2 regions of the Sporosarcina pasadenensis genome follow, and region 1 is predicted to be linked to the other one. Evidence: predicted binding sites of a transcription regulator. Region 1 holds the regulator's gene; the other holds the start of a gene.

Region 1 (7,450 bases):
GATCGCTGAACCGGGAAAAGCTCGGCAGCCTCATTTTCAATGACGAGGAGAAACGGAAAAAGCTGAACGGGATCATTCACCCGGCTGTCCGGAAGGAAATGATACGACAAAAGGAAGAATGGTTGGAAAAAGGGGCGAATACCGTCGTCATGGATATTCCGCTCCTTTTCGAAAGTAAGCTACAGTCGTATGTGGATAAAATAATCGTCGTTTCAGCAACACCAGCCATTCAAAGGGAGCGATTGATCGCTAGAAACGGCTACTATGAAAACGAAGCGGATGCCCGTATCAACTCGCAGCTTCCGATTGCCGAGAAGGAATTGGGCGCGGATGCCGTCATTGATAATAACGGTTCATTGGAAGAGACGGAACATCAGCTGGATATAATATTGAAGAAATGGAATGCATTCATATAATAGTATTCTCTGAAAAGTGGAACATTGTTATTTCGTTCACAAACTATTTGCACCGCGATAAAATGTGCTATACTAATTATCGGATAAACGATAAAAAGTATATAACATTACGCAGGAGGATTTTTTCATGACTACTTCGATAGCGATAAATGGTTTTGGGCGGATTGGCCGCATGGTTTTCCGTCAAATTATCACTAAGGATAACGTTGATGTAGTAGCGGTAAATGCATCATACCCGGCAGAAACTCTAGCCCATTTGATTAAGTATGACACAAATCATGGAGTTTTTGATGGTGAAGTCGTTGTGGAGGAAGATGCCCTTGTTGTCAACGGTAAGCGGGTCAAATTAATCGCGGAGCGCGATCCGGCAAAGCTTCCTTGGAAAGAGCTTGGTGTCGACATCGTCATTGAAGCGACGGGAGCGTTCAATGCACGTGATAAAGCTGCCCTACACTTGGATGCGGGAGCCAAGAAAGTCATTTTGACTGCTCCAGGGAAAAACGAGGACGTAACGATCGTTCTAGGTGTAAATGATGACAAGCTTGATATTGAAAAACATGATGTCATTTCCAATGCAAGCTGCACGACAAACTGTCTTGCACCAGTTGCAAAAGTCTTGAATGATACATTCGGCATTGAAAACGGTTTGATGACAACTGTTCACGCTTACACAAACGATCAGAAAAACCTGGATAATCCTCATAAAGATCTTCGTCGTGCGCGTGCATGTGCACAATCGATCATCCCGACTTCTACGGGAGCGGCAAAAGCGCTATCGCTCGTATTGCCTGAGCTTGAAGGGAAAATCCACGGAATGGCCCTACGTGTACCGACTCCGAACGTGTCCTTGGTCGATCTCGTCGTTGATGTGAAAAAAGATGTAACAGTCGAAGAAGTGAATGAGGCATTCATTAAAGCTGCAGAAGGTCCAATGGCAGGAATCCTTCGTTTCACGACTGAACCGCTCGTATCAATCGACTTCAACACGACAACTGAGTCTGCGACGATTGATGGCCTATCAACGATTGTCATGGGTGATCGTAAAGTGAAAGTCCTCGCTTGGTATGACAATGAATGGGGTTACTCAGCCCGTGTTGTTGAATTGGCTATAAAAGTTGGAAATGCATTAAAGTCCAAAGTAAATTCTTAATTTGAAATAAAAAAATCGTCCAGGTCGATATTCGACTTGGGCGATTTTGTCTTCCCTTTCGATTTTTTTTCGACGAACTTCTGTTATAATCAATATACTATACGGAAATGCGGAGGAAGCAGAAATGATATGTCCAGCTTGTCATTATAATGGCACCCGGGTCATCGATTCCAGACCCGCTGAAGAGAATCGATCCATTCGACGACGCCGTGAATGCGAAAAATGCGCTTTCCGGTTTACGACTTTCGAGAAAGTTGAGGAAATGCCGCTCATTGTCGTGAAAAAGGATGGTACGCGGGAAGAATTTAGCAGTGAAAAATTGTTGCGGGGCTTAATTCGGGCATGTGAAAAGCGTCCAGTTGATCTCGAAGCAGTGAAAAATATTGTGTATTTAATAGAAAAAGAATTAAGAAGCTCGGGAACTGTCGAAATCGATTCGAAAGACGTCGGTGAAATGGTCATGGAAAAATTGGCCGGAGTCGATGAAGTCGCGTATGTCAGGTTCGCTTCTGTTTACCGTCAATATAAGGATATAAACGTTTTTATCGAAGAGCTGCAAAATTTGCAGAAGAAAAACGATGAAAACTGATTAAAGGAAGAGGGGTTCCGACAAAATGCTTTACCAAGAATTACAACCAGTCGATACATTTACAATTAAATTGTCACACCCATTTTCGGATTATGACCGGCAACTCCTCACATTGTTCTACCAACCATTAATCGGTCCTGATGCCATGAGTCTTTTCATGTCACTTTGGGCTGATGCGGAGTATGAAAAAGAAGTTGAGTTTAATCATTATTATTTAATGAATTTATTAACAATGCCATTAGTCAAAGTGTTTGAAGCGAGGATTACCCTTGAAGCGATCGGCCTGTTGCGTACATATTGCAAACAAGATGTGCAGGACCGCGCTTTCTGCTATGAATTGTTACAGCCGATGGATGCGAAGTCATTTTTCGAAGACCCGCTATTATCGACCTTTCTTTTCAGCAAGGTCGGCGAACAGGCGTATCGCAGTCTAAGGGCTCGTTTTGCAGTCGAAGACCAGCTGGATGGAGAATACAAAGAAGTGTCGCGCACCTTTTTAGATGTGTTTAAGCCTATCCCTTACAGTGCATCTGAAGGGTTGGAAGAAGGCGGTCAACTGAAGGGGCGTAATGAATCAACAGGTATCCCGTTCGCTTATTCCGATTTCGATTTCAATCTGTTCCGTGCAGGACTTTCCGAACAGATGGTGCCGAAATCATCTCTCGCTACAGTGTCGAAGGAATTGATCGAGAAACTGGCCTTCCTCTATTCATTGACCCCGCTCGATATGCAAAAGGTCGTCATGATGGCGATTGATGGTAACACAATGAAGATTCCGGAAGACCGACTGCGAAAAGCGGCTGTTGATTATTATAAGATGAATATTTCACAGACGGCTCCAATCCTTGAAAAAGTGTTTACGAAACAACAGGATATGCCAATCGAGGAACCTCAATCACGGGAAGATAAATTCATTTTCTACATGGAAAGTACGTCGCCTCGAGAAATGCTGAGAGACTACACAGGAAAAGAACCGCTTCCGGTTGACGTTCAACTCGCAGAAAGGCTTGTGACTGTACATGGCTTCCCGGTTGGTGTTGTCAATGTACTGCTGCACTATGTAATTATCCGCAATGACGGTAAAATCACAAAAAACTATGCGGAAAGAATAGCGTCGCATTGGGCGAATAATAAAATTGCGACCGCTAAACAAGCTATGGAAATTTCTCGAAAAGAACATGATCAATATATTAAATGGCAAAATGAAGGAAGTAAGAAGAAACCGTCATCCCGGAAACCTTCAAGAGTAGAAAAGGTACCGGAATGGTTTTATAAAACTGATGATGACAAGGAACAACAACCTCCAGCCAATACAGATCCGGACGTAGATGAAAAACGCCGTCAGCAGCTGCAGGAAAAATTGGATGCAATGAAAAGCGGGGTGAAATAAGTTGGAGCGAATTGGAAATACATTGAAGCGCGTGTTCAACGCTTCTGAACTTACAGCGAGATATGAGCAATTACGGAATGAAGTGATGGAGTCACCTGGCGTCCAACAATTCATTACCGAGCATTCGAATGAAATCGATAAAGCGGTCGTGGACAAAAGCTTAGGAAAATTATATGAATATGCGACAGCTTCCCACCATTGCGAAAAATGCCCGAATGTCGAAGGGTGTGTCAATGTGATGAAAGGGTTCGAACCGAAACTTGTGCTAAGCCAAGGTTTCATCGATCTCGACTATATTAAATGCCCGAATAAGCTTGTGGATGACGAACGCCGTAATGTGTCCAATATGATCGACAGCATGCATATGCCGAAAGATGTAATGGAGGCGCGTCTTCATGACGTGGATCTGGAGCATGACAATAGCAGAATTATTGTCGTTGAAGCCGCTGCGCAATTCCTGAGTGAAGTCAGTGAAACGGGGGAGCTTCCTGAACGGGGGCTTTATATTTACGGCCCATTCGGGACAGGCAAGTCCTTTATTCTCGGTGCGCTAGCAAATGAGCTTGCCAACCTTCGCATCCGGACAGTAGTCGTATATATCCCTGAATTCCTGAGGGAAATGAAGCAATCAATCCAAGACCAGACATTGAATGAAAAAATCGACTTTGTGAAAAGAGCGAAAGTGCTCATGCTCGACGATTTTGGAGCTGAGTCCATGTCCGCTTGGGCACGTGATGAAGTGATTGGAACGATTTTGCAATACCGCATGGCGGAAAAATTGCCGACGTTTATCACGTCCAATTTCAATTTTGACGAGTTGCAACACCATTTGACGTACACGCAGCGCGGTGAAAAAGAAGAGGTTAAAGCTGCACGTATTATGGAGAGAATCAAATCGGTTGCCAAGCCTGTCCAGTTGAAAGGGAAAAACCGAAGAAATATGTAAGCGGAAATTCACCACTTGCAATTATCTGAGACTTTCCTTATACTTATGGATATCATATTTGAAAATGTATTGAAGAGGACATGGATCGGTTCATCCACTTACAGAGATCAGGGTCGTTTGGCTGGAAGCCCTGAAGTGAAGAGGATCGATTTACCACCTTGGAGCAGCATCGGTGAAAAAACTTTAGTAGCCGATGACGGACCCCGGCCCGTTAGCCGTTTCAAGCTTCATCTTTCCGGTTGAATGACCGGATGGAAGGAAGAAGGGTGGAACCACGAACAACAGCTTCGTCCCTTTCTAGGGATGGGGCTTTTTTTGTTGTTTTTTTATTAAATGGAGTTGCGCTGATTGAAGCGGAAGGCGGCGACGCCCGCGGAAAGCGTCCGCCTGAAGCGGAAATCAACATTTATATAAAGATAAACAAGGAGTGTTTACAATGGCAGAGAATATTCAACTGAAATTCCCAGATGGGGCGATAAAAGAGTTTCCGAAAGGCACAACAACTGAAGAAGTGGCAGGTTCCATCAGCCCGGGACTAAGAAAAAGTGCACTTGCCGGCAAAATCGGTGACCAGCTCATCGACTTGAAAACGCCGATAGAAGAAGACGGCGATATTGCAATCATTACACCACAATCACCGGAAGCACTAGAGATCCTGCGTCATAGTACTGCGCATCTTTTAGCACAGGCAGTTAAAAGAAAATTCCCGGAAGCCAAACTAGGCATCGGCCCGGTCATCGACAACGGATTCTACTACGACATCGATTCACCGACGCCAATTACTGCCGAAGACCTTCCTGAACTTGAAAAAGAAATGAAACGGATCATCGGTGAAAATCTTCCGGTCACACGAATCGATGTGTCTCGTGACGAAGCGGAGAAACGATTTAAAGAAATTGAAGATCCGTACAAGATAGAACTATTAGAAGCGATTCCGGAAGGCGAGCAAGTTTCCATCTATGAACAAGGCGAATTTTTCGATCTTTGTCGAGGTGTCCATGTCCCTTCGACAGGCAAACTGAAAGAATTCAAATTACTGAGCATCGCAGGAGCATATTGGCGCGGCGATTCGAAAAATAAAATGCTTCAACGTATTTACGGTACAGCATTCTTTAAAAAGGATGAGCTTCAAGAACATCTCCGGATGCTAGAAGAGGCGAAGGAACGTGATCACCGAAAAATCGGGAAAGAACTGAATTTATTCATGAACTCCCAAAAGGTTGGTCAAGGCCTTCCGCTATGGCTTCCAAAAGGTGCGACAATTCGACGCATCATCGAGCGCTATATCGTCGATAAAGAAGAAAAGCTCGGTTATGATCATGTTTACACACCGGTGCTTGGAAGTGTCGAACTTTACAAAACATCAGGTCACTGGGGTCATTACCAGGACGGCATGTTCCCTGTCATGAGCATGGACAATGAAGATCTCGTTCTCCGTCCGATGAACTGCCCGCATCATATGATGATCTATAAGAATGGCATCCACTCTTATAGAAACTTGCCAATCCGAATTGCGGAGCTCGGCACGATGCACCGCTATGAAATGTCCGGTGCTTTATCCGGTCTGCAACGTGTTCGCGGTATGACTTTGAATGATGCCCATATCTTCGTGCGTCCGGATCAGATCAAAGAAGAATTCAAGCGGGTCGTTCAGCTCGTCATCGACGTGTACAAAGACTTCGATATTAAAGATTATTCGTTCCGTTTATCGTATCGTGATCCGGAAGATACTGAAAAATACTTTGACGATGACGAAATGTGGGAACGCGCACAAAGCATGTTGAAAGAAACGATGGACGAAATGGGACTTCCTTACGTGGAAGCGGACGGCGAAGCTGCTTTCTACGGCCCGAAACTCGACGTCCAAGTGAAAACAGCTATCGGCATGGAAGAGACACTTTCAACTGTCCAGCTGGACTTCTTGCTGCCTGAACGTTTCGACCTCACATATGTCGGAGAAGACGGCAAGCATCATCGCCCAGTCGTTATCCACCGTGGCGTTGTCTCCACAATGGAAAGATTCGTAGCATTCCTGATTGAAGAATACAAAGGCGCATTCCCGACATGGCTAGCACCGGTTCAAGTCGAAGTGATCCCGGTCTCACCAGAAGCCCATTTCGACTATGCAAACGAAATTAGGGAAAAACTTGTCGCAGAAGGATTCCGCATCGACCTCGACAGCCGCGACGAAAAAATCGGTTATAAAATTCGCGAAGCGCAAGTACAAAAAATCCCTTACATGCTCGTCCTCGGCGATAAAGAAGTCGAATCCGGCGAAGTAAACGTAAGGAAATACGGCGAACAAAAATCCGAAAGCATGCCATTTAATGATTTCTTGAAGCTGCTGAAAGCTGACGTTTCACACGATAATTAATAAAAATGGTTGTAGAATAATTAGTGTTGATTAATAGGAAACAACGTTAATTGAAGCGGAAGGCGGCGACTCCAGTGAACGCCGTTACGTAGAACGGCGTTTGCGACCAAAAGCGAAGCGTTGGGAGCAGAATGAGGATGCCTTAATTTCTGCAAAGTGCGCAGAAATACGGCAAATCGAACCCTTCGCTGTTCGATTGGCTGAAGCCATGCCCACGGAAAGCGTCCGCCTGAAGCGGAAATTAACTGTACTTCGATTTATGTTTTAAAGTTTCATGTTGACAATGAAAGTTAAAGATGATAGACTTATTAAGGTTAATGAATACAGTTTGTGGTATAAGAAGGAGCTGCCCGCTTCTCACCTGATTGACGCATAACGTTGTTGACAGGTTAGCACATGAGTGAACGTGCCGTGCATTTAATTGCATGTACACATAAGCGGGTAGACAAAAGTTACTTTTGTCTACTTTTTTTATTGTCCGGCTCTTATTAACGAATGAACTATGGGACCGCCAGAATGCTGGACGGTGTACCCAAACCGTGTATTCGCGAGACAACATTCGGAGGTGGATTACTATTAGCAAAG
Region 2 (7,450 bases), on a different contig from region 1:
CCACAGCTTTCATGAAATCATCTGTCAATGTAACGGAAATGTTAGCGCCTGTCAGAAAGTCAGGATTGTGTACAGAGTACGTCCCGCCGTCACGTAATTTCGTCTCCGCGTCTTTCAAGATTGCTTCATTGAAGCCGCCCATTCCAGGGATTGTGCGATAGTTGAGAATTCCTTGGTACATCGCTTCCTCTTGCGCAGTTAGCGGTTTGAATTTCAATTTTTCATCTGCCAGCTTCTTGATCATTTCGTCTTCTGTATGTTCCAGAAGATAACGTAGAATCCTTGGGTTCTGCATCTTCGAAATGATGAATTCGCAAATGTCAGGGTGCCAGTCCGCAAGCATGATCATCTGAGCACCACGTCTTGAACCGCCTTGTTCGACAAGATGTGTCAATTTCGCGATATCATCGAGCCATGATACTGAGCCGGAAGATTTCCCGTTGACGCCTCGAGCAAGCGTGTTACGAGGTCGCAATGTCGAACCGTTTGTGCCAACGCCACCGCCACGGCTCATGATTTCCATTACCTGTTTACGGTGATCGGAAATCCCTTCTCGTGAATCCGCCACGAACGGCATGACGTAACAGTTGAAAAATGTCACTTCAGTATCCGATCCAGCCCCGTATAATACACGGCCCGCTGGAATGAAGTTCATTTTGGAGAGTTGATCATAAAATTTATCGAATGATGCCTTTCGCTGCTCTTCAGTCTTTTCGACAGATGCAAGCCCTGTCGCATTCCGTTTAGCGATCTGCTCATAAAATACTTCAAGTGGCTTTTCAATGACATCAATCGGTCTTGTGATTATGCCTGTTTCCTGATTCTCGGGATTGTCGATTGCACTGCGATATTCTTTTTCGATCCAAATATCCGCTTTTCGATTTTCATTATCAAGCGCTGTAATGAAACCTAGTCCCCTTGCTGGAAACTTCGGATCCTCCTTGACCGTCAAAACAACGAAATCACCGACTTTTAATGTTTTCTTTTCAGTATCCTTGAACGAATATCGATCGATCATGACGAGTCTTGATACCCCGCTATGTTCGATTTTCATGTCTTCTGTAATTGGATGCACTTGCGGGAATTGGGCAATATCCTCATTCAGCCGCGCCTTGTCCAGAATTGGTTCCTGATGCTTCGAAACAATTACCATTAACGCATCCTCCTTCTGGTATATTTTTATTAACACAACATGTTGTGTTGATTCTATTCCCTAATCTACTACATATTGAAACGCGTATCAATGACAAGATTTTGAACAGGAAAAACCGAAGTTGCTATTATGCGGTTTAACGCAAAAAATAATCCAAAAGTTCCAGTCTCATTTTCTAAACGTCCAGTCTTTATTCGCATATTTTTTCTGTTCAATCTCTTTTACAAAAAGGAGTTGTTCCTCTGTAAGTTCCATCGGTTGAAGAACGATATCTAATGCCGTTTCAAAGCCTTTTGCAAAAGCCTCCACACATTCCTCCACGGAGATGGAACGATCGGTCAATCGATCGATGGCGACCGCTTTTTCCGGCAGGCTTTCGCGCATCCGCTTCCGACTTTCCTCGGACTCGAACTTGAAAAGGGACACAAGCTTGTCCTCGTCCAAGCCTAAAAGGATTGCTCCATGTTGCAAAATGACACCCTTCTGTCTGGTTTGTGCGCTTCCGGCGACTTTCTTCCCTTCGACGACGAGTTCATACCAGCTTGGCGCATCGAAACAAACGGCACTTTTCGGCTTTTTCAAGTTTTCATTCTGCTCCCTCGATACTGGCACTGAAAATTCAGCATGCAGTCCGAGATTGCGGAAGCCTTCCAAAAGACCGCCCGAAATGACCCGATACGCCTCTGTGACGGTCTCCGGCATTCCAGGGTATTCTTCTGTTACGATAACGCTATATGTAAGTTCATGCTCATGTAGGACGCCTCTTCCACCGGTCGGTCGACGGACAAAACCGAGTCCGTGCTTCTCGACCGCTTCCAAATCGATCTCCTTTTCGACGCGTTGAAAATATCCGATCGACAAGGTTGCAGGCTCCCACTCATAAAAACGGAGCACGGGACCGATCTCCCCCCTGCTATGCCATTCCAATAGTGCTTCATCAAGCGCCATATTGTATGATGGTGAACATTTTCTTGAATTGATAAAATGCCAAACAGTCTTCCCCAATTCATCTACCCCCTTACCAGCAATGCATATCATTTTATCATTCCCATTGAACAAGTGCTACTCATTCTTTATAATGGAACTATAGAAAGAAAGGGGAAAAACGGTTGTGGATTATTATATTCTTGGAGCAGTTATACTCGCCATCATTTTGTATTTTGTCATCATGATGTTTCGTGTCAAAAAAGCAGTTACAAATTTAACGCAGGAGCAATTCATCGAAGGATACAGAAAAGCGCAATTGATCGATGTGCGTGAACCGAAGGAATTCGAGGCTGGTCATATTTTAGGCGCCCGCAACATCCCGTATTCACAGTTCCGTCAACGCTTTAAAGAAATACGTCCGGACAAGCCGGTCTATCTTTATGATCAGAACGGCGGGAAGAGCTCACGAGCTGCTATGTTCTTGAAGAAACGGGACTATACCCAACTCTATCAATTGCAAGGCGGATTCCGAACATGGACAGGCAAAGTGAAAAGTAAATAATCGATTGAATAGACAAAGGAGAGACCCGGTTACAGGGCCTCTCCTTTCTTTATTTCATATCAAGCATGCACAGGCTCTTCTTTTGTATACCTCAACACAGGTTGGCGAGCTGCTTTCGTCTCGTCAAGACGGTTGATGACAGTCGTATGAGGGGCTTCCTGAACGATTTCCGGATTCTCTTCTGCTTCTTTCGCAATCTGAATCATTACGTCGATGAAAGAATCGAGCGTCTCCTTCGATTCCGTTTCCGTAGGCTCGATCATAATCGCCTCTTCAACATTCAACGGGAAGTAGATTGTTGGTGGATGGAACCCGAAGTCGAGCAGTCGCTTCGCCATATCCAATGTCCGTACACCCAATTTCTTCTGGCGACGACCTGATAATACGAACTCATGCTTACAGTGCTGCTTGTAAGGCAGATCGAAATAAGGCTCCAGTTTGCGCATCATGTAGTTTGCATTCAATACCGCGTTCTCCGTGACAGCTTTTAAGCCATCCGGACCCATTGAGCGGATATATGTGTACGCACGCAAATAGATGCCAAAGTTGCCATAGAAAGGTTTGACGCGCCCGATTGATTGTGGAACGTCGTATTCAAAAGTATAACGGTCTTCCTCTTTGATAAGGATTGGTTTCGGCAAGAATGGAGCCAATTCCTTCGTTACGCCGACAGGGCCGGAACCTGGACCACCTCCGCCATGCGGACCTGTAAATGTCTTATGCAAATTCAAGTGAACCGCATCAAAGCCCATATCTCCAGGACGCGCCTTTGCCATAACAGCATTCAAGTTTGCACCATCATAATACAATTTCCCACCTACGCCATGTACAATTTCAGCCATTTGAAGAATATCTTCCTCAAAGAGTCCTAATGTATTCGGATTCGTAAGCATGAGGGCAGCCGTATCCGGGCCGACCTTCGATTTCAAATCATCGATATCGACAAGTCCAAATTCATTTGATTTGACTGTCACTGTGTCAAAACCTGCAACTGTAGCGGAAGCAGGGTTTGTTCCATGCGCTGAATCCGGTACAAGCACTTTCGTACGGTGGGATTCACCGTTCGCTTCGTGAAATGCGCGGATCATCATAAGAGCTGTCCATTCGCCATGGGCACCCGCAGCTGGTTGAAGCGTCACTTCATCCATTCCGGTAATTTCTTCAAGGTGTTCCTGTAGATCATACATCATTTCCATTGCGCCTTGGACAGTCGATTCATCCTGCAATGGGTGAATGTTCGCAAACCCAGGGAATCTTGCCACTGCTTCATTTATTTTCGGATTATACTTCATCGTACAAGATCCAAGTGGATAGAAGCCGGTATCTACCCCGTGGTTTCGATTGGATAAAGCTGTATAATGGCGCATAATATCAAGTTCGGAAACCTCTGGAAGTTCAGGAGATTCCTCTCTGAGAAGACCTTCCGGCAAATGGCTTGAAAGATCGATTTCAGGAACATCAAGCTCAGGCAAGCTATAGCCGATCCGGCCTGCTTTTGTAATTTCAAAAATGAGCGGTTGGTTATCTTTATGCATGAAGGGCCTCCATTTCCTGCACAAGTGCATCGATTTCTTCTTTCGTACGCTGTTCAGTAACGGCAATCAATACGTGGTTGGACAGCTCAGGGTACGTCAATCCAAGATCATATCCGCCGATAATTCCTTTATCTAGAAGCTTCGCATTCACTTCTCTAACCGGCTTTTTTAATGCCACGACAATTTCATTGAAATGAACTCCGCCGTATTTCACTTCGAATCCAGCTTTTTCAAAAGCGCTTTTCGCATATGCGGTTTTTGCTATGTTTTGGTATGCGATTTCCTTTGTCCCAACTTTTCCTAAGGCGGTCATCGCAACCGAAGCCGCAAGGGCATTCAATGCTTGGTTCGAACAAATATTGGATGTCGCTTTGTCACGTCGGATATGTTGTTCACGTGCTTGAAGCGTCAGTACGTAACCACGTCTGCCTTCACCGTCAGTAGTTTCCCCTACCAATCTTCCCGGCATTTTCCTCATCAATTTTTTCGTAGTTGCAAAGTATCCGCAATGCGGTCCTCCGAACTGTTCTGATATACCGAATGGTTGCGCATCTCCAACAGTGATATCCGCACCCAATTTACCCGGAGGCGTCAATACACCTAGTGCTAGCGGATTCGCTGATACGACTAGCAAGCCACCTTTGTCATGAGTGATGTCCCCAATTTTCTGGATGTCTTCCACCTGTCCGAAGAAGTTCGGGTACTGGACGAGAACTGCTGCTATATTATCATCGAGCAACTCCTCAAGCAAAGCCATATCCGTCACACCATCTTTATGAGGGATTGTGACAACATCGATGAATTGGCCAGCTGCATAGGATGCCACTACATCCCGCGCTTCAGGATGGACCGTTTCGGAGACGAGGATTTTCGTGCGTCGTGTATGTCCTGCCGCCATCGTCCCAGCTTCTGCCAGTGAAGTACCACCGTCATACATTGATGAGTTGGCAATGTCCATTCCTGTCAATTCACAAATCATCGTTTGGAATTCGAAGATGGCTTGCAGTTCCCCTTGTGAGATTTCAGGTTGGTACGGTGTATAAGCTGTATAGAATTCAGAACGCGAAATAACATGATCGACGATGACCGGCTTATAGTGGTCATACACGCCTGCTCCGAGGAAAGATGCATATGTACGTGCATCTGCGTTTTTCGCTGCAAGCTGCGCAAGCTCTTTCATCAATGCCGATTCCGACTTCGCTTCCTTAATTTTCAACTCACCTTTAAAGCGGACCTTTTCTGGAATATCATCAAAAAGCTCATCAACTGTCGCAATTCCGATTGCCGATAGCATTTCTTCACGATCCGTCTCCGTCATAGGAATATAACGATGCTTCATATCAACATGTCCCCTTTTCATTCATTTATCGTTTGTAGAAAGGTGTAGCGATCAATACTGCTTTCAATCGTTTGCTGCGCACTTCTACTTCCACTTCAGTTCCTTCGCCGGTATGTTCCGTTGCAAGAAGGGCGAATCCGATATTCTTTTTCAATGTGGGTGATTGAGTTCCGGTAGTAACCTCTCCGATCTCCTTATCACCAATGAACACTTTATAACCGGTCCGAGGAATCCCTTTATCAATCATTTCAAGACCGACAAGCTTCCTTGGCACGCCATTCTCTTTCTGTGCAGCAAGCACTTCTTTGCCTATGAAATCAGCTTCTTTATTCAACTTGACAACAAATCCTAAGCCTGCTTCAAGAGGTGAAATATCTTTTGACAATTCCTGGCCGTAAAGCGGCAGACCCGCTTCGAATCGGAGCGTATCACGAGCACCTAAACCTGCAGGCACAACCCCCTCCTCTTCTCCAGCTTCTAAGATCGCAGGCCAAAGAGCGACCATCGACTCCGGCGATCCATAGATCTCGAAACCGTCTTCACCGGTATATCCTGTACGGGAAATGAGTACATTGTGTCCAGCAATATCGACATTTTCTTTGAAACGGAAGAACTTGATTTCATCCAATGGTTCTGAAGTCAATTTCTGCAAAACTTCTTGCGCTTTCGGGCCTTGTAATGCAAGCAGGGCATACTCTTCCGAACGATCTTCGATGACTACGTTCCCTGTAGTATGCTGCTTCATCCACTCAACGTCCTTTTCAATGTTAGAAGCGTTCACAACGAGCAAGTAATCATTCTCTTTCCTTTTATAGATGAGCAGATCATCCACAGTTCCGCCATTCTCATAGCACATGGCAGTATATTGCGCTTGACCGTCCTTCAATTTGGAGACGTCATTTGTTACTAATCCTTGCAGGAAGGAAAGTGCATCCTCGCCTGAAACAAAAACTTCACCCATATGCGAAACGTCAAATAGGCCAGCTTTCGTACGTACAGCTTCATGTTCAGCCTTAATGCCTGAGAACTGAACAGGCAATTCCCAACCACCGAAATCAATCGTCTTTCCACCGTACTCTTGATAACTATCAAAGAGAGCGGTACGTTTCAAAGTTTCTGTCAAAGTCATATCCCCCTTGAAATGAATGATAAAAAAAGACAGAAGTCCCCTTAAATAAGAGAACCTCTGTCCGTGTACCTGAAAGTTTGACCTTGCGGCTTTCCTCTTTGGTGGCCGAATAATATCGGCACTCTCCAGAGACGCGTCATGAATGAGTCTTTTTACCTGAGAGATTCATAACTTTCGTTACTTGCTCCTTCGGCGACGCCTAATGCGTGCTCTCCCCATTCAATCATCCGCCATATGCAATTAAAGATAAAATGATTAAAATTCAGACGAATAACTGTCCTTTCGCCTTATATCTTAACATTTCATTTTTGCAAGCGCAATCCTTTTTCATATTTTATTATATACACGAACGAAAATGATAAAAAGTTAATTAATGTTCGTGTTATAATCATCAAACATTTAAGATGCATTCATTATCCGTTTTTCAATCTAATAATCTGAGAAGCGATATACTGCGTAATTTCTTTTAATGTCCTATTCGTTGTTTCAACTTTAAAATGGGCACTTTGCATATAAAGCGGCTTCCTGTTGTGAAAGAGCTTTTCCAATTCATATCTAGATGACTGTTGTACGATCGGCCTGTTTCTATCAGTGGAAATCCTGCGCCAAATGTCACGAAATGTGGAGTTTAAGTAAAAGACAAGTCCTGTCCTTCTCATAATCTCCCTGTTTTCCTCCCGCATTGCCACACCGCCGCCGGTTGCGATGATACAATATTCATCATGGAAGTTCCGCAGGAATTCCGTTTCCATCTCCCTGAACCCTTCCTCGCCATACGTTTCGAAAATTTGAGGGATCGCCATGC

What was found. The regulator NrdR, encoded in region 1, represses ribonucleotide reductase genes. The targets are predictions, from matches to a motif close to AACACNATATATNGTGTT.
Region 2: the regulator NrdR is predicted to act here: its motif matches at 1,185-1,202, upstream of AB1K89_RS10815 (vitamin B12-dependent ribonucleotide reductase).

Annotation. Positions count from the first base shown of each region.
Region 1 covers NZ_JBFEGM010000004.1:146,885-154,334, reverse strand. Annotated here, with positions in the region: gene coaE (dephospho-CoA kinase) at 1-416, shown strand, start outside; gene AB1K89_RS07675 (glyceraldehyde-3-phosphate dehydrogenase) at 544-1,566, shown strand; gene nrdR (transcriptional regulator NrdR) at 1,691-2,155, shown strand; gene AB1K89_RS07665 (replication initiation and membrane attachment family protein) at 2,181-3,545, shown strand; gene dnaI (primosomal protein DnaI) at 3,547-4,491, shown strand; T-box leader at 4,552-4,789, shown strand; gene thrS (threonine--tRNA ligase) at 4,928-6,865, shown strand.
Region 2 covers NZ_JBFEGM010000007.1:23,459-30,908, forward strand. Annotated here, with positions in the region: gene AB1K89_RS10815 (vitamin B12-dependent ribonucleotide reductase) at 1-1,153, opposite strand, end outside; gene AB1K89_RS10820 (lipoate--protein ligase family protein) at 1,322-2,158, opposite strand; gene AB1K89_RS10825 (rhodanese-like domain-containing protein) at 2,265-2,642, shown strand; gene gcvPB (aminomethyl-transferring glycine dehydrogenase subunit GcvPB) at 2,702-4,177, opposite strand; gene gcvPA (aminomethyl-transferring glycine dehydrogenase subunit GcvPA) at 4,170-5,516, opposite strand; gene gcvT (glycine cleavage system aminomethyltransferase GcvT) at 5,542-6,639, opposite strand; glycine riboswitch at 6,780-6,872, opposite strand; gene AB1K89_RS10845 (shikimate kinase) at 7,059-7,450, opposite strand, start outside.